DNA from 2 places in the Kitasatospora setae KM-6054 genome. Region 2 is predicted to be linked to the other one. Evidence: predicted binding sites of a transcription regulator. Region 2 holds the regulator's gene; the other holds the start of a gene.
What was found. The regulator HspR, encoded in region 2, represses chaperone genes until heat shock. The targets are predictions, from matches to a motif close to TTGAGNNNNNNNNNCTCAA.

Region 1: a site for HspR is predicted at 6,070-6,088, ahead of lon (endopeptidase La). Genes of this name have one in related genera too.

Annotation. Positions count from the first base shown of each region.
Region 1 covers NC_016109.1:5,487,806-5,502,466, reverse strand. The annotation lists gene KSE_RS24525 (MDR family MFS transporter) at 1-1,206, opposite strand, end outside; gene KSE_RS24520 (MarR family winged helix-turn-helix transcriptional regulator) at 1,315-1,779, opposite strand; gene KSE_RS24515 (ABC-2 transporter permease) at 1,896-2,951, shown strand; gene KSE_RS45910 (GtrA family protein) at 2,974-3,516, opposite strand; gene lon (endopeptidase La) at 3,654-6,047, opposite strand; gene KSE_RS24500 (rhomboid-like protein) at 6,232-6,933, opposite strand; gene KSE_RS24495 (response regulator transcription factor) at 7,235-7,969, shown strand; gene KSE_RS24490 (HAMP domain-containing sensor histidine kinase) at 8,137-9,288, shown strand; gene KSE_RS24485 (multifunctional oxoglutarate decarboxylase/oxoglutarate dehydrogenase thiamine pyrophosphate-binding subunit/dihydrolipoyllysine-residue succinyltransferase subunit) at 9,590-13,342, shown strand; gene KSE_RS43650 (serine/threonine-protein kinase) at 13,552-14,661, shown strand, end outside.
Region 2 covers NC_016109.1:4,241,052-4,255,712, forward strand. The annotation lists gene dcd (dCTP deaminase) at 1-445, shown strand, start outside; gene KSE_RS18785 (alanyl-tRNA editing protein) at 540-1,433, opposite strand; gene KSE_RS18790 (Yip1 family protein) at 1,517-2,509, opposite strand; partial or broken gene manB (mannose-1-phosphate guanylyltransferase) at 2,742-3,815, opposite strand; gene KSE_RS18800 (LamG domain-containing protein) at 4,052-5,107, opposite strand; gene KSE_RS18805 ((Fe-S)-binding protein) at 5,392-7,623, opposite strand; gene dnaK (molecular chaperone DnaK) at 7,952-9,799, shown strand; gene grpE (nucleotide exchange factor GrpE) at 9,796-10,386, shown strand; gene dnaJ (molecular chaperone DnaJ) at 10,523-11,668, shown strand; gene KSE_RS18825 (heat shock protein transcriptional repressor HspR) at 11,676-12,200, shown strand; gene KSE_RS18830 (helix-turn-helix domain-containing protein) at 12,400-13,383, shown strand; gene KSE_RS42885 (hypothetical protein) at 13,479-13,637, opposite strand; gene KSE_RS18835 (TIR domain-containing protein) at 13,974-14,582, shown strand; gene KSE_RS18840 (LuxR C-terminal-related transcriptional regulator) at 14,590-14,661, opposite strand, start outside.

The DNA of each region.
Region 1 (14,661 bases), 1.2 Mb from region 2:
TTCGTGCCGGGGCACCGTGTTCTGCACCGCGAGCACCAGGTTCTGGCTGGTCAGGCCGAGGCCGACGCCGGCCACCAGCATGTAGAGGGCGAGCAGCGCGTACGCGGTGTCGTCCCGGGCGGTGCCCATCAGGCCGAGGCCGGCGGCGAGCAGCACGGTGCCGGCGACCAGGAAGCCCTTCCACTTGCCGTACTTGGTGATCAGCTTGCCGGCCACCGTGGAGGAGACCGCCAGGCCGATGATCATCGGCAGGGTGAGCAGGCCGGCCTGGGTGGGGCTCTTCTCCTTGGCGAGCTGGAAGTACTGGCCGAGGAAGGTGGTGGTGCCGTACATGCCGACGCCGACGAAGGCGCTGGCCAGCGCGGCGAGGGCGACGGTGCGGTGGCGGAACAGGTCGAGCGGGATCAGCGGTTCGGCGGCGCGCTTCTCGACGACGACGAACAGCGCGGCCAGCGCCAGGCCGCCGAGCACCATGACGGCGGTCTGCCAGGAGGCCCAGTCGTAGTTCTTGCCGGCCAGCGAGATCCAGATCATCAGCAGGCTGACCGAGGCGGTGATCAGCAGCGCGCCCAGGTAGTCGATCTTGGGCTTGCGGGTGACGGCCTCGGGCAGCTTGAGGGTGCGCTGCAGCACCACGATCGCGACCAGCGCGAACGGGACGCCGACGTAGAAGCACCAGCGCCAGCCGAGCCAGGAGGTGTCCACGATGACGCCGCCGATCAGCGGGCCGCCGATGGTGGCGAGCGCGAAGACCGCGCCGAAGTAGCCGCTGTACCGGCCGCGTTCGCGCGGCGGGACCATCGCGGCCAGGCAGATCTGGCCGAGCGCGATCACGCCGCCGGCGCCGATGCCCTGCAGCACCCGGCAGAAGATCAGCATGCCGATGCTCTGCGACAGGCCGGCCAGCGCCGAGGCCAGCACGTAGATCACCATCGCGATCTGGACCAGCAGCTTCTTGCTGACCAGGTCGGAGAGCTTGCCCCAGAGCGGGGTGGCGGCGGTGATCGAGAGCAGCGCGGCGGTGACCACCCAGGTGTACGCGGACTCGCCGCCGTGCAGGTCGTTCAGGATCCGCGGCAGCGCGTTGGAGACGACCGTGGAGGAGAGCACGGCCACGAACAGGCCGAGCAGCAGGCCCGAGAGGGCTTCGAGTACCTGGCGGTGGGACATCCGGTCCTGCTCGGGTGCCGGGAGGGTCGACGACATGCGGTTCCTTCGACTAAAAATTCGTTGCCTCAAGCAACTATACGTGGATAGTTGAGTGAGGCAACTTTCTTCAAGCCCAGGTAAAGGAACACCCCGCCCGGGGCCCGCTCAGACGTTCTCGGTCAGCTCGTTGAACCGCTCCAGCAGCCGGGCGAACTGCTCCAGCTCACCCAGCTCCCACCCGGCCAGCGAGGCCCGGAACCGCGCCATCCGCTCCGCCCGGGCCGCCGCGAACCGCCGCTCGCCCTCCTCGGTCAGCGACACCAGCGAGGCCCGCCGGTCCAGCGGGTCGGTCTCCCGGCACAGCAGCCCCAGCTCCTCGATCGCCCGGATCTGCCGGCTGACGGTGGCCTTGCCCACCCCGAAGTGCAGCCCGACGTCGGTCACCCGGGCCCGCCCGGACTCCCGGATGAACCCGAGCAGCACGTACGCCCCGGCCTCCAGCTCGGGGTGCACCAGCCGGGAGATCTCGGTCGCCCGCGCCCGGCTGCGCCGGAACAGCGTGGCCACCTCCCGCTCGACCGCGAGAAAGGCCAGCTCGGCGGGGTTCGGCCCGTCCAGGTGGTCAGTCATGGCGCTCAGTATCGCGCAGCTCGCGCCTCCCCCGGCACGCAACTGTTTCATGCTATGAAGTATCCGTTTTTGACACTTTTGCCGTCTTGACACCTATCCGCGAGGGAGATGCTCCCATGGCCCACCCGGCCTCACCGGGCAAGGGGTTCCTCGGCGACTTCAAGGACGCGGTCACCCCCCGCGCGTTCTTCCTGGTCGTCGGCGTCCTGCTGCTCCAACTCGGCTTCATCACCTCGTACGTCGGCGCCCTGCACCACCCGAAGCCGCACGAGCTGTCGATCGCGGTGGTCGCCCCGCCCGAGGTCGCGCCGAAGCTGGTCGGCGCGCTGGAGGCCGTCCCGGACAGCGCGGTGCGGGCCTCCACCGCGCCGGACGCGGCCACCGCCCGGGACCGGATCAAGGACCAGCAGATCTACGCGGCCTGGGTGTTCGACCCGGCCGGCACCGAGGACGCCCTGCTGGTCGCCGACGCCCGCGGCCCGGCCGCCGCCACCGCCGCGGAGGGCATCGTCACCAAGCTGGCCGCCGCCCAGCAGCGGACCGTCGCGGTCGACGACACCATCCCGCTGGCCCGCGGCGACGCCGAGGGCCTGTCCGCCTTCTACCTGGTGATCGGCTGGTGCGTGGGCGGCTACCTGGTCGCCTCGATCCTCGGCATCAGCGCCGGCTCCCGCCCGGCCAACACCGCCCGGGCGGTGCTCCGGCTCGGCACGCTGGCGCTGTACTCGGTCGCGGCCGGCCTGCTCGGCGCGGTGATCACCGGCCCGGTCCTGGACGCGCTGCCCGGCTCGATCGCCGCGCTGACCGGCCTCGGCACCATGGTGGTGTTCTCGGTCGGCGCCTTCACGATGGCGCTGGAGTGCCTGTTCGACGTGATCGGCATCGGCCTGGCCGTGCTGGTCTTCGTGGTGCTGGGCAACCCCAGCGCGGGCGGCGTCTTCCCGCCGCCGCTGCTGCCCGCGTTCTGGCGGGCGATCGGCGAGTGGATCCCGAACGGGGCCGGCACCTCGGCGGCCCGCTCGATCGCCTACCTGGACTCCACCCACCTGACCGTGCCGTTCCTGGTGCTGGCGGTCTGGGCGGTGATCGGCGTCGGGGTGACCTTCCTGGCGGTGACCCGCCCGCCGCTGTTCCGCCGGCCGGCCCCGGCGCCGGCCCCGGCCGGGGCGTGAGCCCGGCGGGCCCGGGGCGGGGTCAGACCCGCTCCGGGTCCCGGCCCGGCTCCCGGCCCGGCTCCTGGTCGTCCTCCCGGACCCGTTCGGCCAACTCGGTGAACACGAAGCGGTTCATCGCCCAGAACCGGAAGGCCATCGCCAGCAGCGTCCCGACGATCATCCCGCTGAAGAAGTCGGCGAGCTCCTGCGAGAAGTGGCTGACGTCCGGGGTGCGGAAGTCGAACACGTACCGGGAGGCCACCAGCGGGAGGTCGTTGACGCCCACCGCCAGCGCGCTGACCAGGAAGAACCCGGCGGCCTCGCGCTTGCGGCCGACCGCCCGGAAGGACCACTTCCGGTTCAGCACGTAGGAGATCACCGTGGTGATCACGGTCGCGATGGTCAGCGCGACCACCGGTTTGCTCTCCAGGACCGTCGTCTTCAGGGCGAAGTTGATCACCATGGTGAGGAGGAAGCAGGTCCCTCCGACCACCAGGAACTTCACCAGCGTGCGGTGCTTGACCAGGAACGGGCGGTAGCGCTCCGGAACGGCGGCCAGCACGCGCTGTGTGGGGGACGGCATGCCGGAAGTGTCCCATCGGCCCGGACCGGCGACCACCAGGCGCCTCGGGAACCCGCCGCTCCCGGGGCGCCCGGCCCGGCCCGCCCGCCGCCGGACCGCCGGCGGCGCACCGCCCGCCACCGGCGCGCCGCCCGCCGTCAGGCCGCCGCCACCAGCACCCCGGCCGGCTCCAGCGCGAGCCGCAGCACCTCGCGGACGTCCGACACCGGGTGCACGGTCAGCCGCTCCAGCACCTCGGCGGGGACGTCGTCCAGGTCCGCCTCGTTGCGCTTGGGGATGATCACCGTGGTGATCCCGGAGCGGTCCGCGGCCAGCAGCTTCTGCTTCACCCCGCCGATCGGCAGCACCCGGCCGGTCAGCGACACCTCGCCGGTCATCGCCACGTCGGTGCGCACCTTGCGGCCGGAGAGCAGCGAGGCCAGCGCCGTGGTCATGGTGATGCCCGCGCTCGGGCCGTCCTTGGGCACCGCGCCGGCCGGCACGTGCAGGTGGATGCCCCGCTCGCGCAGCCCGGTCACCGGCAGCTCCAGCTCGGCGCCGCGCGAGCGCAGGAAGGAGAGCGCGATGTGCGCCGACTCCTTCATCACGTCGCCCAGCTGGCCGGTCAGGGTCAGCCCGGTGGAGCCGGTCTCGGCGTCCGCCAGCGAGGCCTCGATGTAGAGGACGTCGCCGCCGGCCCCGGTGACCGCCAGGCCGGTCGCCACGCCGGGCACCGCGGTGCGCCGTTCGGCCGGCTCCTGCGCCGACTCCGGCACGTGGTGCGGCCGGCCGAGCAGCGCCCGCAGGTCGTCCGGGCCGATCGCGGCGGGCAGTTCGCGCTCGCCGAGCTCGGTCTGCGCGGCGACCTTGCGCAGGATCCGGGCGATCGAGCGTTCCAGGTTCCGGACGCCCGCCTCCCGGGTGTACTCGGCGGCCAGTCGGCGCAGCGCCGCCTCGTCCACCGTCAGCTCGTCGCCGCCCAGGCCGGCCTTGGCGAGCTGGCGCGGCAGCAGGTGGTCGCGGGCGATGGCGACCTTCTCGTCCTCGGTGTAGCCGTCGAGGCGGACCAGGTCCATCCGGTCCAGCAGCGGCTCGGGGATCGCCTCCAGCACGTTGGCGGTGGCCAGGAAGACGACGTCCGAGAGGTCGAGCTCGACCTCCAGGTAGTGGTCCCGGAAGGTGTGGTTCTGCGCCGGGTCCAGCACCTCCAGCAGGGCCGCCGCCGGGTCGCCCCGGTAGTCCGAGCCGACCTTGTCGATCTCGTCGAGCAGCACCACCGGGTTCATCGTCCCGGCCTCCTTGATCGCCCGGACGATCCGGCCGGGGATCGAGCCGACGTACGTCCGCCGGTGGCCGCGGATCTCCGCCTCGTCCCGCACGCCGCCGAGCGCGACCCGGACGAACGAGCGGCCCATCGCCTTCGCGACGCTCTCGCCGAGCGAGGTCTTGCCCACCCCGGGCGGCCCGACCAGCGCCAGCACGGCCCCGCCGCGGCGGCCGCCGATCTGGCCCAGGCCCTGGTCGGCCCGGCGCTTGCGGACCGCCAGGTACTCGACGATCCGGTCCTTCACGTCGGCCAGGCCGGTGTGGTCCGCGTCCAGCACGGCGCGGGCGGCGGCGATGTCGTACGCGTCCTCGGAGCGCTCGTTCCACGGCAGTTCGAGGACGGTGTCCAGCCAGGTGCGGATCCACGAGCCCTCGGGCGACTGGTCGCTGGCGCGCTCCAGCTTGTCGACCTCCTTGAGCGCCGCCTCGCGCACCTTCTCCGGCAGCGCGGCGGCCTCGACCCGGGCCCGGTAGTCCTCCTCCTCGGTATCGGCCTCGCCGTTCAGCTCGGCCAGCTCCTTGCGCACCGCCTCCAGCTGGCGGCGCAGCAGGAACTCCTTCTGCTGCTTGGCCACGCCCTCCTCGACGTCCTTGCGGATCGAGTCGTTGACCTCCTCCTCCGCGAGGTGCTCGCGCAGCAGGCCCAGCGCGTACTCCAGCCGGGCCGGGCGGTCGGCCTCCAGCAGCACCTTCAGCTTCTGCTCGGCGGTCGCGAACGGCGCGTAGCCGATGTGGTCGGCGAGCTCGCCGACGTCCTCGATCGCGGCCACCCGGTCGACGATCTGCCAGGCGCCGCGGCGGCGCAGCCACTGGGTGGACAGCGCCTTGTACTCCTTGACCAGTTCGAGCGCCCGGCCGGCCACCGGCAGCCCCTGGTCCGACTCCTTGAACGGGGTGGTCTCCACCCACAGCGCGGCCCCCGGCCCGGTCGTCCCGGCGCCGATCCGCACCCGGCGGACGGCGCGGACCAGCGCGGCCGGGTCACCGTCCGCCAGCCGCCCGACCTGCTCGACGGTCGCCAGCGCGCCCACCGCCGCGTACGACCCGTCCAGCCGGGGCACCAGCAGCACCTGCGGCTTGCCCCCCGCGTTCCCGGCCCGGGCCGCCTCCACGGCGGCGCGCACCTCGGGGTTCGAGAGTTCCAGCGGGACCACCATGCCGGGGAGTACCACCTCGTCGTCGAGCGGCAGCACAGGCAGAGTGAGCGGAACGGACGTCGATGCCATGATCTCTCCCCAGTCAGTGAAGTTGAGCTGACCTGACTAAGGTTTGGCGCTCGCCGATTGTTCCCCCGGCCTTGTTCACCCTGAGTGAACAAGACTGACCGGCGCGCGGCGGACGGCGGGCGCGCGCCGGGGACCCCGCACCCCGGCGGGGGCGCGCGGTGCCGCGCGCGTCAGGAGGAACGCGTCAGGAGGAGCGGGGCAGCGGCCGCAGCCCCACCCGCGAGGCGATCCGCGCGCCCAGGCCGCGCCGGGGCCCGCGGCCGCGGAGGACCGGCCAGAGCGCGACGCCCACCGCGAGCGCCGCCGGGTGGCCGACCCCGGTGACCAGGTCCGGGTCGCTGACCACCTGGTGCGCGATCAGGGCGAGTCCGGCGCCCAGCGCGACCTTCCGCCCGGTCGGGCCGAGCAGTCCGGCGAGGGCGCCGAGCGAGGTGAGCACCCCGTACGAGACGCCGATGTCCATCGCGTCGAGCAGGTCGGGCGCGGCGCCGCCGGCCGCGACCGCGGTGATCACGACGCCCTGGGAGAGCAGCGTCGCGGCGACGTGGCCGGCGCCGAAGACGGCGAGGGCACGAAGGCCGCCGATCCGTCGTTCCAAGGGTGCGACGGTGAGGGCGAAGGCCCAGAAGTACGGCATCCAGACCGGCCCGGCGACCCACAGGCCGCTGCCGACCAGGGAGAGCGCGGGGTGGACGAGCAGGTTGTGCGCGTCGGTGGAGGAGAGCGACTGGAGCCGGTGCACGGTCTCCGGGTCGCCGAAGCGGGCGTACAGCGTGGTGCCCAGCAGCAGCGCGAGGTAACCGAGCGCGAACGGGTTGGACCGCGGGGTGGGCACCGCCCGGAGCCCGGGCCGGATCAGTCGCCGCCGCAGTTCCGCGCTGGTCATGCCGCCTCCCTGACGCCTCGTCGTGCCCACGATACGGGGGGTGGGTGAGAGGTGTCTGAGGAACTTCTGTGAAGACCTCGGCCCGGGCACGTGCCGCTCGCACACGTACCGTTACAGCTCGCAAGTGCTGCGGGTAAGGTAGCGGCCCGTGCCCGTCCGATCGGGGACCTGCCAAACCTGGGCCGACCACGGGCGGGGCACACCCACGACGGAACAGCAGACGGAAACAAGACGACTACGAGCGGAGCCCGCCGTCCCCCCGGACGGCCGGCCCGCGAGCCCTGGGGGCGGTGGCGTGACCGTGACAGAGATCCAGCAAGAGACGATCAGCAGTGGACCGGTGGGCACCCAGCGACGGGTGCTCGTCGTGGAGGACGAGCCCACCATCGCGGAGTCGATCGCCGCGCGGCTGGGAGCCGAGGGCTTCAAGGTGGCGGTGGCCCACGACGGGCCGGGCGCGGTGGACGGGTTCCACACCTGGCAGCCCGACCTGGTGGTGCTCGACATCATGCTGCCGGGCTTCGACGGCCTGGAGGTGTGCCGCCGGATCCAGGCCCAGCGCCCGGTGCCGGTGCTGATGCTGACCGCGCGGGACGACGAGACCGACCTGCTGGTGGGCCTGGGCGTCGGCGCGGACGACTACATGACCAAGCCGTTCTCGATGCGCGAGCTGGCGGCCCGGGTGAACGTGCTGCTGCGCCGGGTCGAGCGCGCCCAGCAGGCGGCCCGCACGCCCGCGCTGGGCTCGCTGCGCTTCGGCGAGCTGGAGATCGACCACGTGCAGCGCCGGGTCCGGCTGGGCTCGGGCGACGTGCACCTGACGCCGACCGAGTTCGACCTGCTGGCCTGCCTGGCGGCGCAGCCGCGCGCGGTGCTGACCCGCGAGCAGCTGCTGGCCGAGGTGTGGGACTGGACCGACGCGTCCGGCACCCGCACGGTCGACAGCCACGTGAAGGCACTGCGCCGGAAGATCGGCGCCAGCTGGATCCGCACCGTGCACGGCGTGGGGTACGCGCTGGAGGCCCCGCTGTCCTGACCGGACGCCCCCGCTCCGGGCCCTCCCCGGGGGCCCGGCCCCCCGGCGCGGCCGGGGAGGCCCCACCAGCCGCCGCCGAAGCACCGCCGCCGAAGCACCGCCGCCGGAGCACCACCACCGCCGGGCCCACCGAGGACGAGTCACCGACGACGAGTCGCAGGGACACCATGACCTTTCCGCAGCAACGCAACGGGGAAGCCGAGCCGGCCTCCTCCCCCCGGCCCCGGCCGCCGCTCGCGGTGCGCGCCGCGCACCGGGTGTGGGCGGACATCCGCCCGTTCGACCCGGTGCGCTCGATCAAGGGCAAGCTGGCCCTGCTGGTGGTCGTCTCGGTGGTGCTGGCCACCGGCATGGTGGTGGTGGCGATCCGGTCGGAGACCCAGATCCGGATCATCATGATCTTCTCGCTGATCGCCTCGCTGCTGTTCATGCAGTTCCTGGCGAACGGCCTGACCGCGCCGCTGCGCGACATGACGGCGGCGGCCAGGTCGATGGCGGAGGGCGACTACAGCGCCCGGGTGCACGTCTCCTCGCGGGACGAGATCGGCGAGCTGGCCGACACCTTCAACCGGATGGCCGGCGACCTGGAGGCCGCCGACCGGCACCGCCGGGAGCTGATCGCCAACGTCTCGCACGAGCTGCGCACGCCGATCGCGGCGCTCCGCGGCCTGCTGGAGAACGTGGTGGACGGCGTGGTGAAGCCGGACCCGAAGAACCTGGGCACCGCCCTGGAGCAGACCGAGCGGCTGGGCCGGCTGGTCACCCACCTGCTGGACCTGTCGAAGCTGGACGACGGCGTCGTCCCGCTCGACTCCCGCCCGTTCCTGGTCGGCCCGTTCCTGGACGGGGTGCTGCGCGGGGTGACGGTGGACGGCGCGACGGCCGGCGGCGCGTACGCCCGGCGCGGGGACGTCCGGCTGCGGGTGGAGGTGGAGCCGGCCGGGCTGGCCGCGGTGGCGGACGAGGAGCGGCTGCACCAGGTGGTGGCCAACCTGGTCGACAACGCCTGCAAGCACTCGCCGGCCGGCGGCACCGTGACGGTGCGGGCCCGGGCGGCGGAGGGCGGCGGGCTGCTGCTGGAGGTCGAGGACCAGGGGCCCGGCATCCCGGCGGCGGACCGCGAACGGGTCTTCGAGCGGTTCGGCCGGAGCGGTTCGCCGACCGCGCTCGGACCGGGCAGCGACGGCGGCACCGGCCTGGGGCTGGCGATCGCGCGCTGGGCGGTGGACCTGCACGGCGGCCGGATCCGGGTGGCGGAGGAGGCGGCGGGCTGCCGGATCGAGGTCATCCTTCCGGGTGAGTCGCCGGTGCCGGCCTGAGACTGTGGCGCAATCGGTACAAACCGGGGCCGGGCTGCTCGGGGCCGGTCCCGGGCCGAGGCCGCCAAGTGGTCTATACCACTGCTTCGTCCGATTTTCTTCCGGTATGACCACGATCTGCCGGGCCCTGCTTTCCCCGATTTCCGGCATCCCTAACGCACGGATCAGGCCAAAAACCGGTCCGGCGATGTGATCTGGGCGACGCCTGACCATCGGGGACTGCGCGATCACTGGTCGGAGGCGTAGCCTTAATCCCCGCTGTCCACCATCCCAAAAGGAAGCGGAAGAGGGCGGTTGCCCCGTGTCGCCACACCAAGAAACCCCCAGCTCGGCAAGCTCCACTGGCTTCGGCCCCAATGAGTGGCTCGTCGACGAGATCTACCAGCAGTACCTCCAGGACCCGGCTTCGGTCGATCGCGCCTGGTGGGACTTTTTCGCCGACTACAAGCCCGGTACCGAGGTGACTCCAGTGACCCAGGCCGCGACTCCGGTCGGCGCCCAGCCGACCCCTGTTGCCGCTCCCGCTGCCGCTGCTCCGGCCGCGCCCGCCGCCCCCGCGCCCGTCGCGCCGGCGCCCGCGCAGCCAGTGGCCGCCCCCGCGACGCTCCCGGCCGCTCCGGCCGCCCCCGCCGCGCCGCCCGCGCCGAAGGCCGCGGCTCCGGCCGCCGCCGCGCCCGCGAAGGCCGCCGGGGGTCCCGAGGTGATCCAGCTGCGTGGTCCGGCGAAGGCGGTGGCGTCGAACATGGACGCGTCGTTGGAGGTCCCGACGGCGACGTCGGTGCGCGCGGTCCCGGCGAAGCTGTTGATCGACAACCGGATCGTGATCAACAACCACCTGCAGCGCGCCCGTGGCGGCAAGGTGTCCTTCACCCACCTGATCGGCTACGCGCTGGTCCAGGCCGTGAAGGCCAACCCGGGCATGAACCACTCCTACAAGGTGGAGGACGGCAAGTCCTACCTGGTCAAGCCCGAGCACGTGAACCTGGGCCTGGCCATCGACCTGGTCAAGCCCAACGGCGACCGGCAGCTGGTCGTCGCGGCGATCAAGAAGGCCGACACCCTCGACTTCTTCGGGTTCTGGCAGGCGTACGAGGACATCGTGCGCCGGGCCCGCGCCAACAAGCTGACGATGGACGACTTCACCGGCGTGACGGTCTCGCTGACCAACCCCGGCGGCATCGGCACCGTCCACTCGGTGCCGCGCCTGATGCAGAACCAGGGCACCATCGTCGGCGTCGGCGCGATGGAGTACCCCGCCGAGTTCCAGGGCTCCTCCCCGGAGACCCTGGCCCGCCTGGGCATCTCCAAGATCATGACGCTGACCTCGACCTACGACCACCGCGTCATCCAGGGCGCGGCGTCGGGTGAGTTCCTGCGTTCGATCCACCAGCTGCTGCTGGGCGCGAACAACTTCTACGACGAGGTGTTCGAGTCCCTGCGGATCCCCTACGAGCCGGTGCGCTGGGCCACGGACGTGGCCACCACGCACGACGACGAGGTCAACAAGACCGCGCGGGTGATCGAGCTGATCCACTCCTACCGGGTCCGCGGCCACCTGATGGCCGACACCGACCCGCTGGAGTACATGCAGCGCAAGCACCCCGACCTGGACGTCACCACCCACGGCCTGACGCTGTGGGACCTGGAGCGGGAGTTCGCGGTCGGCGGTTTCGGCGGCCAGAAGATGATGAAGCTCCGCGACATCCTGGGCCTGCTGCGCAACACCTACTGCCGCACGGTGGGCATCGAGTACATGCACATCCAGGACCCCGCGCAGCGCCGCTGGCTGCAGGAGCGGTTGGAGAAGCCGTACACGAAGCCGGAGCGCGAGGAGCAGTTGCGGATCCTGCGCCGGTTGAACTCGGCGGAGGCGTTCGAGACGTTCCTGCAGACGAAGTACGTCGGGCAGAAGCGGTTCTCGCTGGAGGGCGGCGAGTCGTTGATCCCGCTGTTGGACGCGACGATCGACGCGGCGGCCGAGCACCGCCTGGACGAGGCCGTGATCGGGATGGCGCACCGCGGGCGGCTGAACGTGCTGGCGAACATCGTGGGCAAGCCGTTCGGGAAGATCTTCGGGGAGTTCGAGGGGAACCTGGACCCGAAGTCGATGCACGGTTCGGGTGACGTGAAGTACCACCTGGGCTCGGAGGGCACGTTCACCGGCCTGGACGGCGAGACGATCAAGGTGTCGCTGGCGGCGAACCCGTCGCACCTGGAGACGGTGGACCCCGTGGTGGAGGGCATCGCGCGGGCCAAGCAGGACATCCTGGACTTCGGGGGCACCACGTTCCCGGTCCTGCCGATCCAGATCCACGGGGACGCGGCGTTCGCCGGGCAGGGCGTGGTCGCCGAGACGCTGAACATGTCGCAGCTGCGCGGCTACCGCACCGGCGGCACCGTGCACGTGGTCGTCAACAACCAGGTCGGCTTCACCGCCGCCCCCGCCTCCTCGCGTTCGTCGATGTACTGCACGGACGTGGCGCGGATGATCGAGGCGCCGATCTTCCACGTCAACGGCGACGACCCCGAGGCCGTCGTGCGCGTGGCCCGGCTGGCCTTCGAGTTCCGCCAGCAGTTCCACAAGGACGTCGTCATCGACCTGATCTGCTACCGCCGCCGCGGGCACAACGAGGCCGACAACCCGTCCTTCACCCAGCCGTTGATGTACGACCTGATCGACAAGAAGCGCTCGGTGCGCAAGCTCTACACCGAGGCGCTGATCGGCCGCGGCGACATCACCATGGAAGAGGCCGAACAGGCCCTGCAGGACTTCCAGGGCCAGCTGGAGAAGGTCTTCGCCGAGGTCCGCGAGGCCGTCGCCGCCCCCGCTCCCGCCGAGCCGGGCCGGCCGGTCGCCGACTTCCCCGTCTCCCTGCAGACCGGCATCTCCGCCGAGACCGTCAAGCGGATCGCCGCCTCCCAGGTCAACCTCCCCGACTGGCTCACCGTCCACCCCCGCCTGCTCCCGCAGCTGCAGCGACGCGCCGCCTCCATCGAGGACGACACCATCGACTGGGCCACCGGCGAGGCCCTGGCCATCGGCTCCCTCCTCATGGAGGGCCACCCCGTGCGCCTGGCCGGCCAGGACTCCCGCCGCGGCACCTTCGGCCAGCGCCACGCCGTCCTCATCGACCGCAACACCGGCGAGGACTACACCCCGCTGATGTACCTCACCGAGGACCAGGCCCGCTTCACCGTCTACGACTCCCTCCTGTCGGAGTACGCGGCGATGGGCTTCGAGTACGGCTACTCGCTGACCCGCCCCAACGCCCTGGTCATGTGGGAGGCCCAGTTCGGCGACTTCGTCAACGGCGCCCAGACCATGGTCGACGAGTACATCGCCTCCGCCGAGCAGAAGTGGGGCCAGCACTCCGGCGTCACCCTGCTCCTGCCGCACGGCATGGAGGGCCAGGGCCCCGACCACTCCTCCGCCCGCCCCGAGCGCTTCCTGGCCCTGTGCGCGCAGGACAACATGACCGTCGCCATGCCCACCCTGCCCTCCAACTACTTCCACCTGCTGCGCTGGCAGGCCCACAACCCGCACCACAAGCCGCTGATCGTCTTCACCCCGAAGTCGATGCTCCGCCTCAAGGCCGCCGCCTCCGCCGCCTCCGAGTTCCTCACCGGCGCCTTCCGCCCCGTCATCGGCGACCGCACCGTCGACCCCGCCAAGGTCCGCAAGGTCGTCATCACCTCCGGCAAGTTCTACTACGACCTGGAAGCCGCCCGCACCGACCGCGGCGTCACCGACACCGCCATCGTCCGCGTCGAGCGCCTCTACCCCCTCCCGGTCGCCGAACTCCAGGAAGAACTCGCCCGCTACGGCGACGACGTCCAGTTCGTCTGGGCCCAGGAAGAACCCGCCAACCAAGGCGCCTGGCCCTTCATCGCGATGAACCTCGTCGACCACCTCCAGGTCGTCATCGGCCCCACCGGCGGCAACGCCCGCCTGCGCCGCGTCGCCCGCCCCGCCTCCTCCGCCCCCGCCGTCGGCTCCGCCAAGCGCCACACCGCCGAACAGCAGGCACTCATCGAAGAGGTCTTCACCCTCTGACCCCCGGAGCCTCCTCGGTACTCCGCCGCCCCCGTCCCCGGTCCTCCGGGGGCGGGGGCGGTTCCGTTCCCGGACCGTGACGCTTCGGGAGTCACCGCGGGCTGCACGGCTTCTGACGTCTCGATAGGTTATGGTTCGCCGTTTCCGCCGCCGTCCGACGCCGGAGGGCGGCCGTCTTTCGACACGTTCGACCAAGGGGGACCCTCAGCATGGCTGCCGACACTCCGCAGCACTCCGCACCGCTTCCGCCGGTCTTCCAACCGCTGCTGCCGGACGACCCCCGCGAGGTCGGCGGCTACCGGCTGTTCGCCCGCCTCGGGGCGGGCGGCATGGGCCGGGTCTACCTGTCGTACACGCCGGGCGGGCGCCCGGTGGCGCTCAAGGTGGTGCGGCCGGAGTTCGCCGAGGACGGGGAGTTCCGCCGCCGCTTCGCCCAGGAGGTGAGCAGCGCCCAGCGGATCCACGGGCTCTACACGGCCCAGGTGATCGACTCCGGCGGCCTGGAGTCGGGCTCGCCCTGGCTGGTCACCTCGTACGTGCCGGGCCCGTCGCTGCAGCAGGTGGTGCGCGAGCACGGGGCGCTCCCGGTGCGGACGGTGCTGCTGCTGCTGGGCGGCATCGCGGAGGCGCTGCAGGCGATCCACAGCGTGCGGGTGGTGCACCGGGACCTCAAGCCGGCCAACGTGCTGGTCGCCTCGGACGGGCCGCGGGTGATCGACTTCGGGATCGCCCGGGCGGCCGACGCGACGGCGCTGACCGGCACCGGCTACCGGATCGGATCGCCCGCGTTCATGTCGCCGGAGCAGGCCCAGGGCAAGGCGATCACCCCGGCCACCGACGTGTTCGCGCTGGGCGCGCTGGCCGCGTACGTGGCGGGCGGGGCGCCGCCGTTCGGCGACGGGCCGGACACCGCGGTGCTGTACCGGGTGGTGCACGAGGAGCCGGACCTGAGCACGGTGCCGGCACCGCTGCGCGAACTGGTCGGGCGCTGCCTGGCCAAGGACCCGGCCGAGCGGCCGACGCCCGCCGAGATCATCCTGACCGCCCAGGAGCACCCGGAGGTCGGCGGGCAGCTGCGGTTCGGCGAGGACTGGCTGCCGGGGCAGGTCAACACCGAGATCACCCGGCGCTCCGACCTGCCGAGGACCCCGCCGACCCCGCTGCCGGCCGCACCCCCGACCGCGCCGCCCCTCGCCGCGCCGGCCGTCGCCGCGCCGCCGACCGCTCCCCCGGCGGTGCCGCCGGCCGTTCCGGCCGCACCGCTGTCCGCTCCCCCGGTCGCGCCGCAGGTCACCCATCAGGTCACCCACCCGGTCGCG
Region 2 (14,661 bases):
GAACCACCGCTACCCGCACATCGACCCCTCCGAGGAGCAGCCCGACCTGACCCGGCTGGTGGAGCCGGAGGGGGACGAGGCGTTCATCCTGCACCCGGGCGAGTTCGTGCTGGCGTCGACCTACGAGGTGATCACGCTGCCGAACGACGTGGCCTCGCGGTTGGAGGGCAAGTCGAGCCTGGGCCGGCTCGGGCTGCTGACGCACTCGACGGCCGGGTTCATCGATCCGGGGTTCAGCGGGCACGTGACGCTGGAGCTGTCGAACGTGGCGACGCTGCCGATCAAGCTGTACCCGGGGATGAAGATCGGGCAGCTGTGCCTGTTCCGGCTGTCCTCGCCGGCCGAGCACCCGTACGGTTCGGAGCGCTACGGCTCGCGCTACCAGGGCCAGCGCGGCCCGACGGCGTCCCGCTCGTTCATGAACTTCCACCGCACCGAGGTCTGAGCGGGACCGCGGTCGCGGACGAGGGCCGATCCCGGCGTACGGGGTCGGCCCTCGGCGTTCGCGGAGCAGGTGCGCGGGTGCGCGCGGCGGGGGCTCAGGCGCGGACGGGGGTGGTGACCGCGACGAGTTCGGTGCCGTCCGCGGCGAGGGTGAGGACGGTGCTCAGGCCGGTGAGTTCGCCGAGATGGTGGAGGTGGGTGCCGCCGCAGGCGATCGCGGCGGTGCCCTCGGGGAGGTCGGCGTGCCAGCGGCGGCGGGCGGTGAGTTCGGGGCCGGGGGCCTCGATGCCGACCGGGGCCTCGGCGGCGACCCAGGCGGCGAGGCGGGCGTTGACGTCCGCGGTGAGGGCGGGGAGGGCGTCGGCGAGGGCCGGGAGGGTGTCGGTGGCCTCGATGGTGAAGCCCTTCTTCTTCAGCGACTTGCCGAGCCGGTAGGTGTCGGTACTGGCGGCGGTGTCCATCACCGAGGCGTCCATGGCGAGGCTGTCGAAGTCGGGGTGGCCGAGGGCATCGGCGCGGCCCGGGTCCTTGCGCCAGCGGGGCGCGAGCGCCGCGTTCAGGGCGAGGGCGAGCAGGTGGCAGCCGGTGTGCGCGGCGGAGAGCCGGGCCCGGCGGTCGGCGTCGACGGCGAGTTCGGCGGTGCGTCCGACGGCCTCGGGCCCGAGCGCGCCGGCCGGCAGCACGTGCAGCACCAGCCAGGCCCACTCCTCGTCGCCGCGCCGGACCGGGATGTCGGCGCCGGCCGCGAACTCGCCGTCGGGCCCGTACGCGCCGGTCAGGCAGTCGACGACGGGGTGCGCGGTGCCGTCGACGGTGAGGGTGCCGTGGTCGGCGGGCTGGTCGGGCCAGGTGTGGTCGACCGGGTGGAACGGGGTGGCCGCGGTGACCACCGCGGTGCGGCCGTCGGGCAGCGCGCGCACCGCGAGGACCGGCGACCGGCCGGTCACCGCCCCGGCCGGAAAGCTGACGTGGGTGGTGGGCAGGCTCATGCGCGGGCTCCGGGCGGGGTCTGAGGGTGAGGGTGTCTGAGGGCGGGCCGAACACCCCACCCTACAAACCCGCCCGGACCGGATCAGCCCAGGACCGGCAGCTTGATCAGCACCAGCAGCGCCAGCAGCTGCACCGCCGCCGCGCCGGCCGCCTTGCCCCAGGGCAGGTCGTGGATCCGGCGCACCATGATGGTCAGCAGCACCGCGCAGCCCACCCAGGTCGCCCAGCCGACCACCTGCACGACCGGGTTGGCGACCGGCAGGAAGAGCGCGAGCAGCAGCCGCGGCGCGTCGGTGGTCCAGCTGATCAGCGCGGCCAGGCCGACGGTGGACTGCCAGGGGCCGTCGCCGCCGGACTGCCGGGCCAGCGCGTAGGTGACCGCGGAGAGCACCGCGCCGGCCAGCGTGAAGCCGACGGCGGCGCCGCCGATCGCCCAGAGCGCGACCGCGAAGGTGGAGTTCACCACCTGGTCGTAGGTGGAGTCGAGGGCGAACACCGCCAGCACGCCGTACAGCAGCGACACGCACAGCGCGGGCAGCCAGACCTGGTGGTCGCGCATCCGGTCGAAGGTGGCGCTGGGGCTGCGGTAGATGCCCAGCAGCAGCTGCCGCCAGGGCAGCCGGGGCCCGCCGGCGTGCGGCGCGGCCTGGCCGCCGGCCCGGTAGACGGCGACGTTGTCGGCGGGGCCCCCGGCCGCCGGGTAGCCGTCCGGGTGATGGCCCTGCGGGTACCCGCCGCCACCGTCGTAGCCGCCAGCGCCGTCGTAGCCACCGCCCTGCGGGTAGCCGCCCTGCGGGTGGCCGCCGTCGTAGCCGCCGCCCTCGTACCCGTACGGCTGCTGCTCGTACGGGGCGTACCCGTACTGCTCGCCGGCCGCGAAGGCCCTGGTGTGGCCGGGCTGGTCGCCGGGGACCGGGCCGGGGCCCGGCGGGGCGGGGTGCGGGGCGGTGAAGTACTCCGGGGCGCCGGTGGACGGGCCCGGGTGGGGGTCGCCCGGGTACGGGTCGCCCTGGGGCGCGGACCAGTGCTGCCGGGGGTCGGCGCCCGGTCCGTCGTCGTGTCGATTGCCAGCCACGACTCGACGGTACCCGGACGGCTGACCCTCCGTCGGGTGATCATGGCCGCCGGGGCCGGATTGCAGCCGTCCTGTGACGGTGCGCCCCGCCCCGGCGGGCACCCTCACGACCGGCCCCGCGACCGGCCCCGCGACCGGTCCCGCGGGCGTCGGCGGCTCAGCCGGTGACGGGGGCTACGGGGGCGTGCACGGCGGCGGCGTTGCTGAGGCCGGCCTCGCAGCCGCCGGGGCCGGCCGAGAGCCGGACGGCGCCGACCGGGAGCCGGGTGCCGCAGGCGATCCGCAGGCCGGCCGGGAGCTCGTTCTCGGCCTCCAGGACGGCGCCGTCGCCGACCACCACGCCGTCCAGCGAGCAGCGCTCGCCGACCTCGGCGTAGGCGCCGACGATGGAGTCCCTGACGTAGGCGCCGGCCGCGATCCGGGCGCCCGGCAGCACGACGCTGCCCTCGACGATGGCCCCGGCGGCGATCGAGGCGCCCTCGGAGACCACGGTGCCGGAGCTCAGCACGGCGGCCGGGTCGACGGCCGAGCCGGGCAGCAGCAGCGCCTCGCCGGTGGGCCCGGGGACGGCCGGGGAGTCGACCTTGCCGAGCACCAGGTCGGCCGAGCCGCGGACGAACGCGCCGGGGGTGCCCAGGTCCAGCCAGTAGGAGGTGTCGACGACGCCGCGCAGCAGCGCGCCGGTGGTGAGCAGCTCGGGGAAGGTCTCGCGCTCGACGGAGACCTCGCGGCCGGCCGGGATCCGGTCGATCACCGAGCGGGTGAAGACGTAGCAGCCCGCGTTGATCTGGTCGGTGACGATCTGCTCGGGGGTCTCGGGCTTCTCCAGGAAGGCGAGCACCCGGCCGTCCGGGTCGGTCGGGACGAGGCCGAAGGCGCGCGGATCGGCCACCCGGGTGAGGTGCAGGGTGACGTCGGCGCCGGAGGCGCGGTGTCCGTCGCGCAGGGCGGCGATGTCCAGGCCGGAGAGGATGTCGCCGTTGAAGACCAGGACCGGCTCGTCCGGGCCGCAGGTGAGGCCGGTGGCGGCGTTGCGGATGGCGCCGCCGGTGCCGAGCGGCTCCTCCTCGGTGAGGTAGACCAGTTCGATGCCGTACGGGCTGCCGTCCTGGAAGTGGTCGACGAAGACGTCGGCCAGGTAGGAGGTGGCGAGCACCACGCGGGTGACGCCGGCGGCGGCGGCCCGGGCCAGCTGGTGGGCGATGAACGGGACGCCCGCCACGGGCAGCATGGGTTTCGGCGTGTGGGTGGTCAACGGGCGGAGGCGGGTGCCCTTGCCGCCGACCAGCATGATCGCCTGGGTCATGTTGCTGTCTCCCGTGGTCGAATTCCGGCGGCCCGGCACGACGTGGGTCCGGTGCGCTCGCTCGGTGTCCTGGCCGGGGCGGCGTGCCATGGCCTCCGACGGGACCGGTCCTTGCCTCGGTCCCGCCGCATACTCTATTTGCTCGAACAGCGTCTGAGTGCCGCTACCCCGGTCGATCGGGTGTACGGATCAGCACGTCGGGCTACCGGCGGGGCACCGCCCCGGCCCCGTCCGGGCTACGGCAGCAGCCAGGAGCGGTCGGCGGGCGTGCCCGCCGCCGTGCCGCCGGAGCCGTGCAGGCGGCCCACCGCGGCGGCCGGCAGCGCCTGGTCCCAGACCTGGACGTCGGCGATCGCGCCGTCCCAGAAGTCGGTCCACTGGGACTTGTAGCGGACCCGGCCGATCTGCAGGCCGCCGGTGGTCTGCCAGATGCCGGTGACCGGGGTGGCCTGCTGGAGCGTCCCGTCGACGTACAGCAGGATCCGCTTCGCGGCCGCGTCGTAGACGCCGGTGAGCAGCGTCCACTGGCCGGTGGTGGCGGGGGCGGTGCTGAACGCCTGGTAGGTGGTGTTGTCCTGGTCGCCGGCGGCGGTCTGCACCTTGAAGACCCACTGGTTGTGCGTGCCCCAGTAGTCGCGGCCCAGGTAGAAGGAGTAGTAGCTGGCGCCGCCCTGGGTGACCACCGCCCGGCCGCCGGTCGGCGCGTTGTTGCGGACCACCGCGGACACCGTGAAGGAGTGCCCGGTGTCGACCACGGGGGCCTGGCTGTCGGCCCAGCCGATGCTGTTGCCGAACAGCTGCATGGTGGGCCCGCTGTGGCCCTCGGTCGGGCCGATCGCCGTCCCGCCGCCGAGCACCATCCCGTTCAGCGCGGCGGGCGCCCCGGAGGCCGGCGCCCCGCCGCTCGGCACGCCGCCGGCCTTCCCGCTGGCCTTCCCGGTCGGCTTCCCGCTGCCGGACGCGGACACCGGGGCGGACACCGAGCCGGACGCCGGACCGGAGGCGGAGGCGGAGGCGGACGCGGATCCGGAGGGGGTGCCGGACGGCGCCGGGGTCAGGCCGGAGCCGCCCCCGGGCACGGCGTCGCCGTCGGGCTGGACGGTGGCGGCGGCCGGTCCCGGGTCGGCCTCGGGGACGGTGGACGGGCGGGTGAGCACCAGGGCGCCGGCCACCAGGGCGCCGACCACGGCGACCGCGGCCGCGCCGCCGCCGATCCGGATCATCCGCTTGCGGCGCTGCTCCCGCTCCCGGGCCTCGGCGAGGGCGGCCCAGTCGGGCGTCGCGCTGCTCACCGGCGGCAGGTAGGCGGGCCCCCCGGGCCCCGGTGTTCCCCCGTCAGGACTCATGCGGCCGATGCTAGGACATCGCCTCCGGCCGGTACACGGCCGGGCGGGGGCCGGGACAGGGCTGTGACGTGCGGCCCCGCCGCACGCGGGACGCGCCGCACACGGGCGCCGCCACACGCGGGTCCCGCCGGGAGCGGACGCGCCGGACCCCGGCGGCCCGTGGGGGCGGCCGGGGTCCGGGACGGTGGCGGTGCGGGGGCGGTGCGGTGGCGGTGCGGTGGCGGCGCGGGTCAGGCGTCGACCGGCTCCGTCTCGGCGCCGGGGGTGGCCTTGACCGACTCCAGCAGCAGCTGGGCCACGTCGACGACCTTCAGGTGCTCCTTGGCCGCGCCCTCGTTCTTCTTCCCGTTGACCGAGTCGGAGAGCATCACCAGGCAGAACGGGCAGGCGGTGGAGACGATGTCCGGGTTGAGGGAGAGCGCCTCGTCCACCCGCTCGGTGTTGATCCGCTTGCCGATCCGCTCCTCCATCCACATCCGGGCGCCGCCGGCGCCGCAGCAGAAGCCGCGCTCCTTGTGGCGGTGCATCTCCTCGTTGCGCAGGCCGGGCACCCTGCCGATGATCTCGCGCGGCGGGGTGTAGACCTTGTTGTGCCGGCCGAGGTAGCACGGGTCGTGGTAGGTGATCAGGCCCTCCACCGGGTTCACCGGCAGCAGCTTGCCCTCGTCGATCAGGTGCTGGAGCAGCTGGGTGTGGTGGATGACCTCGAAGTGGCCGCCGAGCTGCGGGTACTCGTTGGCGATGGTGTTGAAGCAGTGCGGGCAGGTGGCGACGATCCGCTTGGTGGGGGCGTCCTCCAGGGCGGCGTTCAGGGTCTCGACGTTCTGCGCGCCGAGCATCTGGAACAGGAACTCGTTGCCCAGCCGGCGCGGGGAGTCGCCGGTGCAGGTCTCCTCCTTGCCGAGGATGGCGAACTTCACGCCCGCGGTGTGCAGCAGTTCGGCGAACGCCTTGGTGGTCTTCTTGGCCCGGTCCTCCAGGGCGCCGGCGCAGCCGACCCAGTAGAGGTACTCGACCTCGGCGGGGTCGATGTCCTCGCCGATCACCGGCACCTCGATGCCGGTCTCCTTCTTGAGCTCCTTGACCCAGTCGAGCCGGGCCTTGGTGGCCAGGCCCCACGGGTTGCCCTTGTTCTCCAGGTTCTTGAGCATCGTCCCGGCCTCGGTCGGGAAGCTGCTCTCGATCATCACCTGGTAGCGGCGCATGTCGACGATGTGGTCGATGTGCTCGATGTCGACCGGGCACTGCTCGACGCAGGCGCCGCAGGTGGTGCAGGACCACAGCACGTCCGGGTCGATGACGCCGCCCAACTCACCATTGGGGCCGGCCTCGGCGGTGCCGATCAGCGGGCGCTCGGCCTCGGCGAGGGCGGCGGCGGGGACGCCGGCCAGCTGCTCGGCGGTGGCCCTCTCCTCGCCCTCCATGGACTTGCCGCCGCCCGCGAGCAGGTACGGGGCCTTGGCGAAGGCGTGCTCGCGCAGGCTCATGATCAGCAGCTTGGGCGACAGCGGCTTGCCGGTGTTCCAGGCGGGGCACTGCGACTGGCAGCGGCCGCACTCGGTGCAGGTGGAGAAGTCGAGGATGCCCTTCCAGGAGAAGTGCTCGACCTGGGAGACGCCGAAGACGGCGTCGTCGGCCGGGTCCTCGAAGTCGATCGGGGCGCCGCCGCTGGTCATCGGGCGGAGCGCGCCGAGCGCGGTGCCGCCGTCGTCCTCGCGCTTGAAGTAGATGTTGAAGAACGCCAGGAAGCGGTGCCAGGCGACGCCCATCGAGGGGTTGACGCCGATGGTGATCGCCCAGGCGAAGGAGATGCAGATCTTCAGCATCGCGAACAGGTAGACCAGGTTGACCAGGGTGCCGTGCGCGGTGCCGTGGAAGGCGGCGGCGATCGGGTACGAGACCAGGTAGGCCGGGTCGTAGGAGTCGACGCCCTCCAGGGCGCCCTCCAGGCCGCGGAGCATCATGATGCACAGGCCGATGCCGAGGATCGTGTACTCGACGTAGAACGCCTGCCAGGCGATCGAGCCGGCGAACCGGGACTTGCGGCCGGCCCGGGAGGGCAGGCTGAGCAGCCGGACCACGATCAGGGTGAGGATGCCCAGGGTGGTGAGGGTGCCGATCAGCTCGACGAAGATGTTCCAGGGCAGCCAGTGGCCGATCACCGGGAGCGCGAACTCGGCGTCGAAGAGCTGGCCGAAGGCGTTCACCAGGGTGAGCACCAGCGAGAAGAAGCCGACCGCGACGAACCAGTGGGCGACGCCGACCACGCCCCAGCGGTTCATCCGGGTGTGGCCGAGGAATTCCTTGACCACGGTGGCGACCCGCTGCGCGGGCTGTCCGAAGCGGGTCGCGTCGGCGGAGCCGGTGCGCACCACCTTGTAGATGTACAGCGCCGCACGGGCGGCGAGCGCGGTGCCGATCACGAAGGTGACCAGCGAGATGACGATCGCTGCTAGCTGCATCGCTCTCCGTCTCCAGCGGCTCGGGCCCGGGGCTTCGTCCCCCCGGGCTTCCCAGTGTTCCCAGTCGTCCCCCCGGATTGTACTGGTCGGTAACTTTCCGGGTCGACGCGCCGGACATTACCGGGCGTTAACACCCTTCCAGAAGATGTTCAAGGTATGGCGGCAGTCACTCCGCCCGGAGCCACCCGTCCGGAGCACTCGGCGGGCCCGGCGCGAGATAAGCGCTCAGTAAAGTTGAGCGGCACGGACTCAAAGCTGTTGACGTCCTCGGGATGGTCGTGCATCCTTGAGTCCGTACTGCTCAACTTCTTCCCCGGAGGTATTCACGATGGCACGCGCGGTCGGCATCGACCTCGGTACGACGAACTCCGTCGTCAGTGTTCTTGAGGGCGGTGAGCCCACGGTCATCACCAACGCCGAGGGCGCTCGGACCACGCCGTCCGTCGTCGCCTTCGCCAAGAACGGCGAGGTGCTCGTCGGCGAGGTGGCCAAGCGCCAGGCGGTCACCAACGTCGACCGCACCATCCGCTCGGTCAAGCGCCACATGGGCACCGACTGGAAGATCGGCATCGACGGCAAGGACTTCACGCCGCAGCAGATCTCCGCCTTCGTCCTGCAGAAGCTCAAGCGGGACGCCGAGTCCTACCTGGGCGAGACGGTCACCGACGCCGTCATCACCGTCCCGGCGTACTTCAACGACTCCGAGCGCCAGGCGACGAAGGAGGCCGGCGAGATCGCGGGCCTGAACGTCCTGCGCATCGTCAACGAGCCGACCGCGGCCGCCCTGGCCTACGGCCTGGACAAGGACGACCAGACCATCCTGGTCTTCGACCTCGGCGGCGGCACCTTCGACGTGTCGCTGCTGGAGATCGGCGACGGCGTGGTCGAGGTCAAGGCCACCAACGGCGACAACCACCTCGGCGGCGACGACTGGGACCAGCGGGTCGTCGACCACCTGGTGAAGGTCTTCCAGTCCGGCCACGGCGTCGACCTGTCCAAGGACAAGATGGCCGTCCAGCGCCTGCGCGAGGCCGCCGAGAAGGCCAAGATCGAGCTGTCCTCCTCCTCGGAGACCTCGATCAACCTGCCCTACATCACGGCCTCCGCCGAGGGCCCGCTGCACCTGGACGAGAAGCTCACCCGCTCGCAGTTCCAGCAGCTCACCGCCGACCTGCTGGACCGCTGCAAGGTCCCGTTCCACAACGTGATCAAGGACGCCGGCATCCAGCTGTCCGAGATCGACCACGTGGTCCTGGTCGGCGGCTCCACCCGCATGCCGGCCGTCGCCGAGCTGGTCAAGGAGCTGACCGGCGGCAAGGACGCCAACAAGGGCGTCAACCCGGACGAGGTCGTCGCGATCGGCGCCTCCCTGCAGGCCGGTGTGCTCAAGGGCGAGGTCAAGGACGTCCTGCTGCTCGACGTCACCCCGCTGTCCCTCGGCATCGAGACCAAGGGCGGCATCATGACCAAGCTGATCGAGCGCAACACCACGATCCCGACCAAGCGCTCCGAGATCTTCACCACCGCCGAGGACAACCAGCCCTCCGTGCAGATCCAGGTCTACCAGGGCGAGCGCGAGATCGCGGCGTACAACAAGAAGCTCGGCATGTTCGAGCTGACCGGCCTGCCGCCGGCGCCGCGCGGCCTGCCGCAGATCGAGGTGACCTTCGACATCGACGCCAACGGCATCATGCACGTGGCCGCGAAGGACCTCGGCACCGGCAAGGAGCAGAAGATGACCGTCACCGGCGGCTCCTCGCTGCCGAAGGACGAGGTCAACCGCATGCGCGAGGAGGCCGAGCGCTACGCGGAGGAGGACACCAAGCGCCGCGAGGCCGTCGAGACCCGCAACCAGGGCGAGCAGCTCGTCTACTCGACCGAGAAGTTCATCGCGGACAACGCGGACAAGCTCCCGGCCGACGTCAAGACCGAGGTCGAGACCGCCATCGGCGAGCTCAAGGAGACCCTCAAGGGCGACGACATCGCGGCCATCCGCACCGCCACCGAGAAGGTCTCCACCACCGCCCAGAAGCTCGGCGCGGCGCTGTACGCGCAGGCCGACGGCGCGGGCGCGGCGGCCGGCGCGGCCGGGGCCGGCGAGGCGGGCGCCAAGGACGACGACGTGGTCGACGCCGAGATCGTCGACGACGAGAAGCCCAAGGGCGGTGCGGCATGACGGAGAAGCCGCAGGGCGAGCAGCCCGGCGACGACTCCGCCGCCGAGGAGGCCGTGCTGAAGGCGGCCGAGGAAGCCGTCGCGGGTGCCGGGGCCGACGAACTGGCCGCCGCCAAGCGCGAGGCCGGCGAGCGCACCGCCGACCTGCAGCGGCTCCAGGCCGAGTACCAGAACTACCGCAAGCGGGTCGAGCGGGACCGCTCCACCGTCCGCGAGATCGCCGTCTCCAACATCCTGGAGTCGCTGGTCCCGGTGCTGGACGACATCGGCCGGGCCCGCGAGCACGGCGAGGTGACCGGCGGCTTCAAGTCGGTGGCCGAGTCGCTGGAGACGGTGGTCGCCAAGCTCGGGCTGCAGCAGTTCGGCAAGGAGGGCGAGCCCTTCGACCCGACGATCCATGAGGCGCTGATGCACAGCTACTCGTCGGACGTGACGGAGGACACCTGCGTGCAGATCCTCCAGCCGGGGTACCGGATCGGCGAGCGGATCATCCGCCCGGCGATGGTCGCGGTCGCGGAGCCCCAGCCGGGCACCCAGACCACCGGAGAGCCGGACGGCGACAAGGCCGACGGTCCGTCCGACAGCTGAGTGGAGCACCCGTGCGCTGCGGAGTCGTACGTCGTCCAGTACGACGGCCGGCTCCGCAGCGCCGTATCAGGGCACCGCGCCGCGGTGCCGGCAGGCAACAGAACTTCGGTTTCCCGGGAGGTGGCGGTCAAAGGCCATGAGCGCTAAGGACTACGTGGAGAAGGACTACTACAAGGTCCTCGGCGTGCCCAAGGACGCCACCGCCGCAGAGATCAAGAAGACCTACCGCAAGCTGGCCCGCGAGTTCCACCCGGACGCGAACAAGGGCGACGCCAAGGCGGAGGAGCGCTTCAAGGACATCTCCGAGGCGTACGACGTGCTCTCGGACGAGAAGCGCCGCAAGGAGTACGACGAGGCCCGCTCGCTGTTCGCGGGCGGCGGCTTCCGGCCCGGCGGGGCGGGCGCGGCCGGCGGGTTCGACTTCGGTGACCTGTTCAACGGCGGCTCGCCGGGCGGCGGCGGGATCGGCGACGTGTTCGGCGGCCTGTTCAACCGCGGCGGCCGACAGGCGGCCCAGCCGCGCCGCGGCGCGGACGTCGAGACCGAGGTCACGCTGAACTTCGAGGAGGCCGTGGACGGCGCCACCGTGCCGCTGCGGATGACCTCCCAGGCGGCCTGCCGCGCCTGCGCGGGCACCGGCGCCAAGGCCGGCACCACGCCGCGGGTCTGCCCGACCTGCGTCGGCGCCGGCACCGTCAGCCGCGGCCAGGGCGCCTTCGCGCTCTCCGAGCCCTGCCGGGACTGCAAGGGCCGCGGCATGATCGTCGACGACCCGTGCACCGTCTGCCACGGCAGCGGCCGGGCCTCCTCGGCCCGCACCATGCAGGTCCGGATCCCGGCCGGGGTGCAGGACGGGCAGCGGATCCGGCTCAAGGGCAAGGGCGCCCAGGGCGAGCGCGGCGGCCAGCCCGGCGACCTGTACGTCAGCGTGCACGTCGACCCGCACCCGGTGTTCGGGCGCAAGGGCGACAACCTCACGGTGACCGTGCCGGTGAGCTTCCCCGAAGCCGCGCTGGGCGGCACCATCGAGGTGCCGACCCTGAACGGCCCGGCCGTGAAGCTCAAGCTGCCGCCCGGCAGCGCCAACGGCCTGACCATGCGGGCCCGCGGCAAGGGCGCCACCCGCAAGGACGGCACCCGCGGCGACCTGCTGGTCACCGTGGAGGTCACGGTGCCCAAGCACGTCACCGGAGAGGCGCTGACCGCGCTGGAGCAGTACCGCGAGGCCACCGCCTCGGACGACCCGCGAGCCGCCCTGTTCAAGGCGGCGGAGGGAGCGTGAGACCCCGATGAGCCCACACCCCGACAGCAGCCACGACGGCACCGGCCGGATCGGCCCCGGCCCCGGCCTCGGCGAGGGCCTGCCCGGCGGCGGCCGCCCGCGCGCCGCCGCCCCGCCGTACGTCCTCACCGAGGACACCCCGGTCTACGTCATCTCGGTCGCCGCCGAGCTGTCCGGCCTGCACCCGCAGACCCTCCGCCAGTACGACCGGCTCGGCCTGGTCAGCCCCGACCGCACGGCCGGCCGCGGCCGCCGCTACTCCGCCCGGGACATCCAGCAGTTGCGCGAGGTGCAGCGGCTCTCCCAGGACGAGGGCATCAACCTGGCCGGCATCAAGCGCATCATCGAACTGGAGAACCAGGTCGCCGCCCTGCAGTCCCGGGTCGCCGAACTGGTCGACGCGCTGGAGAGCGCCGCCGCCACCCTCCAGCAGCGCGAGGCCGCCGTGCACGCCTCCTACCGCCGCGACCTGGTCCCCTACCAGCAGGTCCAGCAGTCCAGCGCGCTGGTGGTCTGGCGGCCCAAGCGCTGAGCGCGTCCGAAAGCCGCCGAGCCGCCGGGACCCTGCCCATCGGGGGGTGTCGGCGGCTCTGCCTCCCGTGAGAGAGTGCACAACGATCGGTGGGCGGCACCGGTCGGCGCCTTCCGGAGAGGACTTCGGGCCTGGGGGCATCGAGGGGGACCCTTTACGTCCCGTTGACCAGGCGGCTGGTCGATGACAAGAGGTGGGGATGAACACGCAGGATCAGTCAGGCGCCACGAACCGCCCCGGCCGTCTGTCCCAAGGAGCCCGCACCCTCTATCTCCACGCACTCGAACAACAGGGGCGAATCAGCCTCGGAAACCCGGACGACGCCGAGGAGGACGTCCGCGAACTCCTCGCCCTCGGCCTGCTGGTCCCGGATGTGGACGAACCGGGGACCCTGATCGCGATGGATCCCGCCCAGCTCTCCTCGACGCTCAGCACCCGCTGGCAGCAGCAGGCCCTGGAACTCCTGTCCCAGGCCATTTCGATTCCGACCGAGCTCCACGAGCTCTCGGAGGCTTTCCACTCCCCGAAACAGAACAGCGGATTCGTCGAATACATCCGCGGGAAAGCCCTGATCAATCAGCGGCTCCAGCAGCTCACCAGCACGACCAGGGAAGAGGCCCTGGCAATGCAGCCGGGCGGCCCCCGGCCGCCCGAGATGCTCGCGGCGAGCATGGAGAGCGATCTCAAGACCCTGCGGCAGGGCACCGCGATGCGGACGATCTACCACGCGAGCACCCGCTACCACCAGCCGACCCGCGACTACGTCAGCACGCTGTCGGCTTCCGGGTGGCAGTTCCGCACCCTGGACGAGCCCTACAGCCGCCTGTTCATCCTCGACCGCCGGATGGCCGTCATCCCGGTCGCTTCGGACATGAGCCTGGCCGCCTTCATCCACGACCAGTCCGTGGTGAACTTCCTGGCCGAGGAGATATTCGAGCGCCTGTGGAACAAGGCGCTGGATTTCGACGGCGAGCGGACCGTCCCGCAGGAAGTGGTGTCCCGGCTCCGGCAGACCATCATCGACCTGCTGCTCGCCGGCACCAATCACCGGGTCATCGCCAGGCAACTCGGAATCAGCGAACGCACGCTGGCACGGCATCTCGCCGAAATGCGCGAGGACTACAACGTGGAATCACTGTTCCAGTTGGGCTACGTACTGGGTAAAGGCTCGCCCGGCTCCTGACGCCCCGCCACCGCGTGCCCGCGGTCGGACTGCCAGCAGGCGAGCGACCCCTTGACCGCGCGGGCCGAGGGGGTGCCGGCACACCGGCGGCGCCGCTAGTTCCAGTTGAAGTCCAGGGCGGTGGCCACGATATCCCGCCTCGCCTGGTCCGCTCCGTCGTCCTGACCAGCGAGCGCCGAGAAGCCCACCAGCACCGCTGCTCCAAGGGCCGTCGGCAGTACCGCCCTCAGCGTAAAACGCCACAGACGAGACATTCTCCCCACTCCTCTCGCTCACTTGTCGACGGGCTGGACAAACCAACCACCGAACGAAGGTATCGCAGCCGCCTCCCTGCTGTCACTGACTCCTAACGCTGGGCACCATGTCATCTCTCTGCCATGCATGGAGATGACACACCGGAACGCTGGACGCAGGCACAGGCGGCGATGGACGATCAGTTCGCTTTCAGGAGCATCACTAAGTCCACCACACTTGCCGATGCTCATTCAAATGAAGGATCGACAGCGGTTCCCGAACGCACTGAGCAGCCATCGTCTAAATCACCTTCCGGGATCTTGCCCCCGCCCGGAAGGCATTCCCCCGGAGTCGACATGAGTGAGCACCACACGCAACACCGCGCCGAGGGGCGCCGGGCACGGGTCTTCCTGGCCGCGCCGCTGATGCGGCTGACCGGGCCGGCGGACAGTGTGGTGACCCTCGCGAGCCGGACCCGGCTGACCACGCTGCGCAGCACGCTGCTGGACAGCGGCGCCGCGGTCTACAGCGCGCACCACAGCGACGCGTGGACGATCGCCGGGCGGGCGCCGGAGCAGCGGGTGCCGTCGGACTTCCGGGCGATGCAGAGCGCGGACCTGGTCTTCGCGTACATCGGGGCGCCGCTGTCGGCCGGAGTCAGCCTGGAGCTCGGCTGGGCCTCCGCGCTGCGCAAGCCGATCGTGCTGCTGGTGGACGAGGCGATCACGCACAACCCGCTGATCGCCACCATCGAGCAGGTCTCGCCGGTGCTGCCGCTGGTCTTCGACGACACCTGGTCGCAGGAGGCGCTGCACCACACCGTGGAGACCGCGCTGGACTGGGCCGGGATGGCGCTGTCGCTGCGCGGCGGCTTCTGGACCGCGCCCGGCGAGCAGTTCCCGCGCCCGCGCCGCGAGGCGGCCGGCCCGTACGGCTTCTGGTCCCCCGAGATCGCCACCGGCTGACGCCGCGTCAGTCACCCTGTTCCCCGGCTCCCCGCATCTGCCAACCGAGTTGGAACAGGGTCTCCGCGTCGTGGAGTTC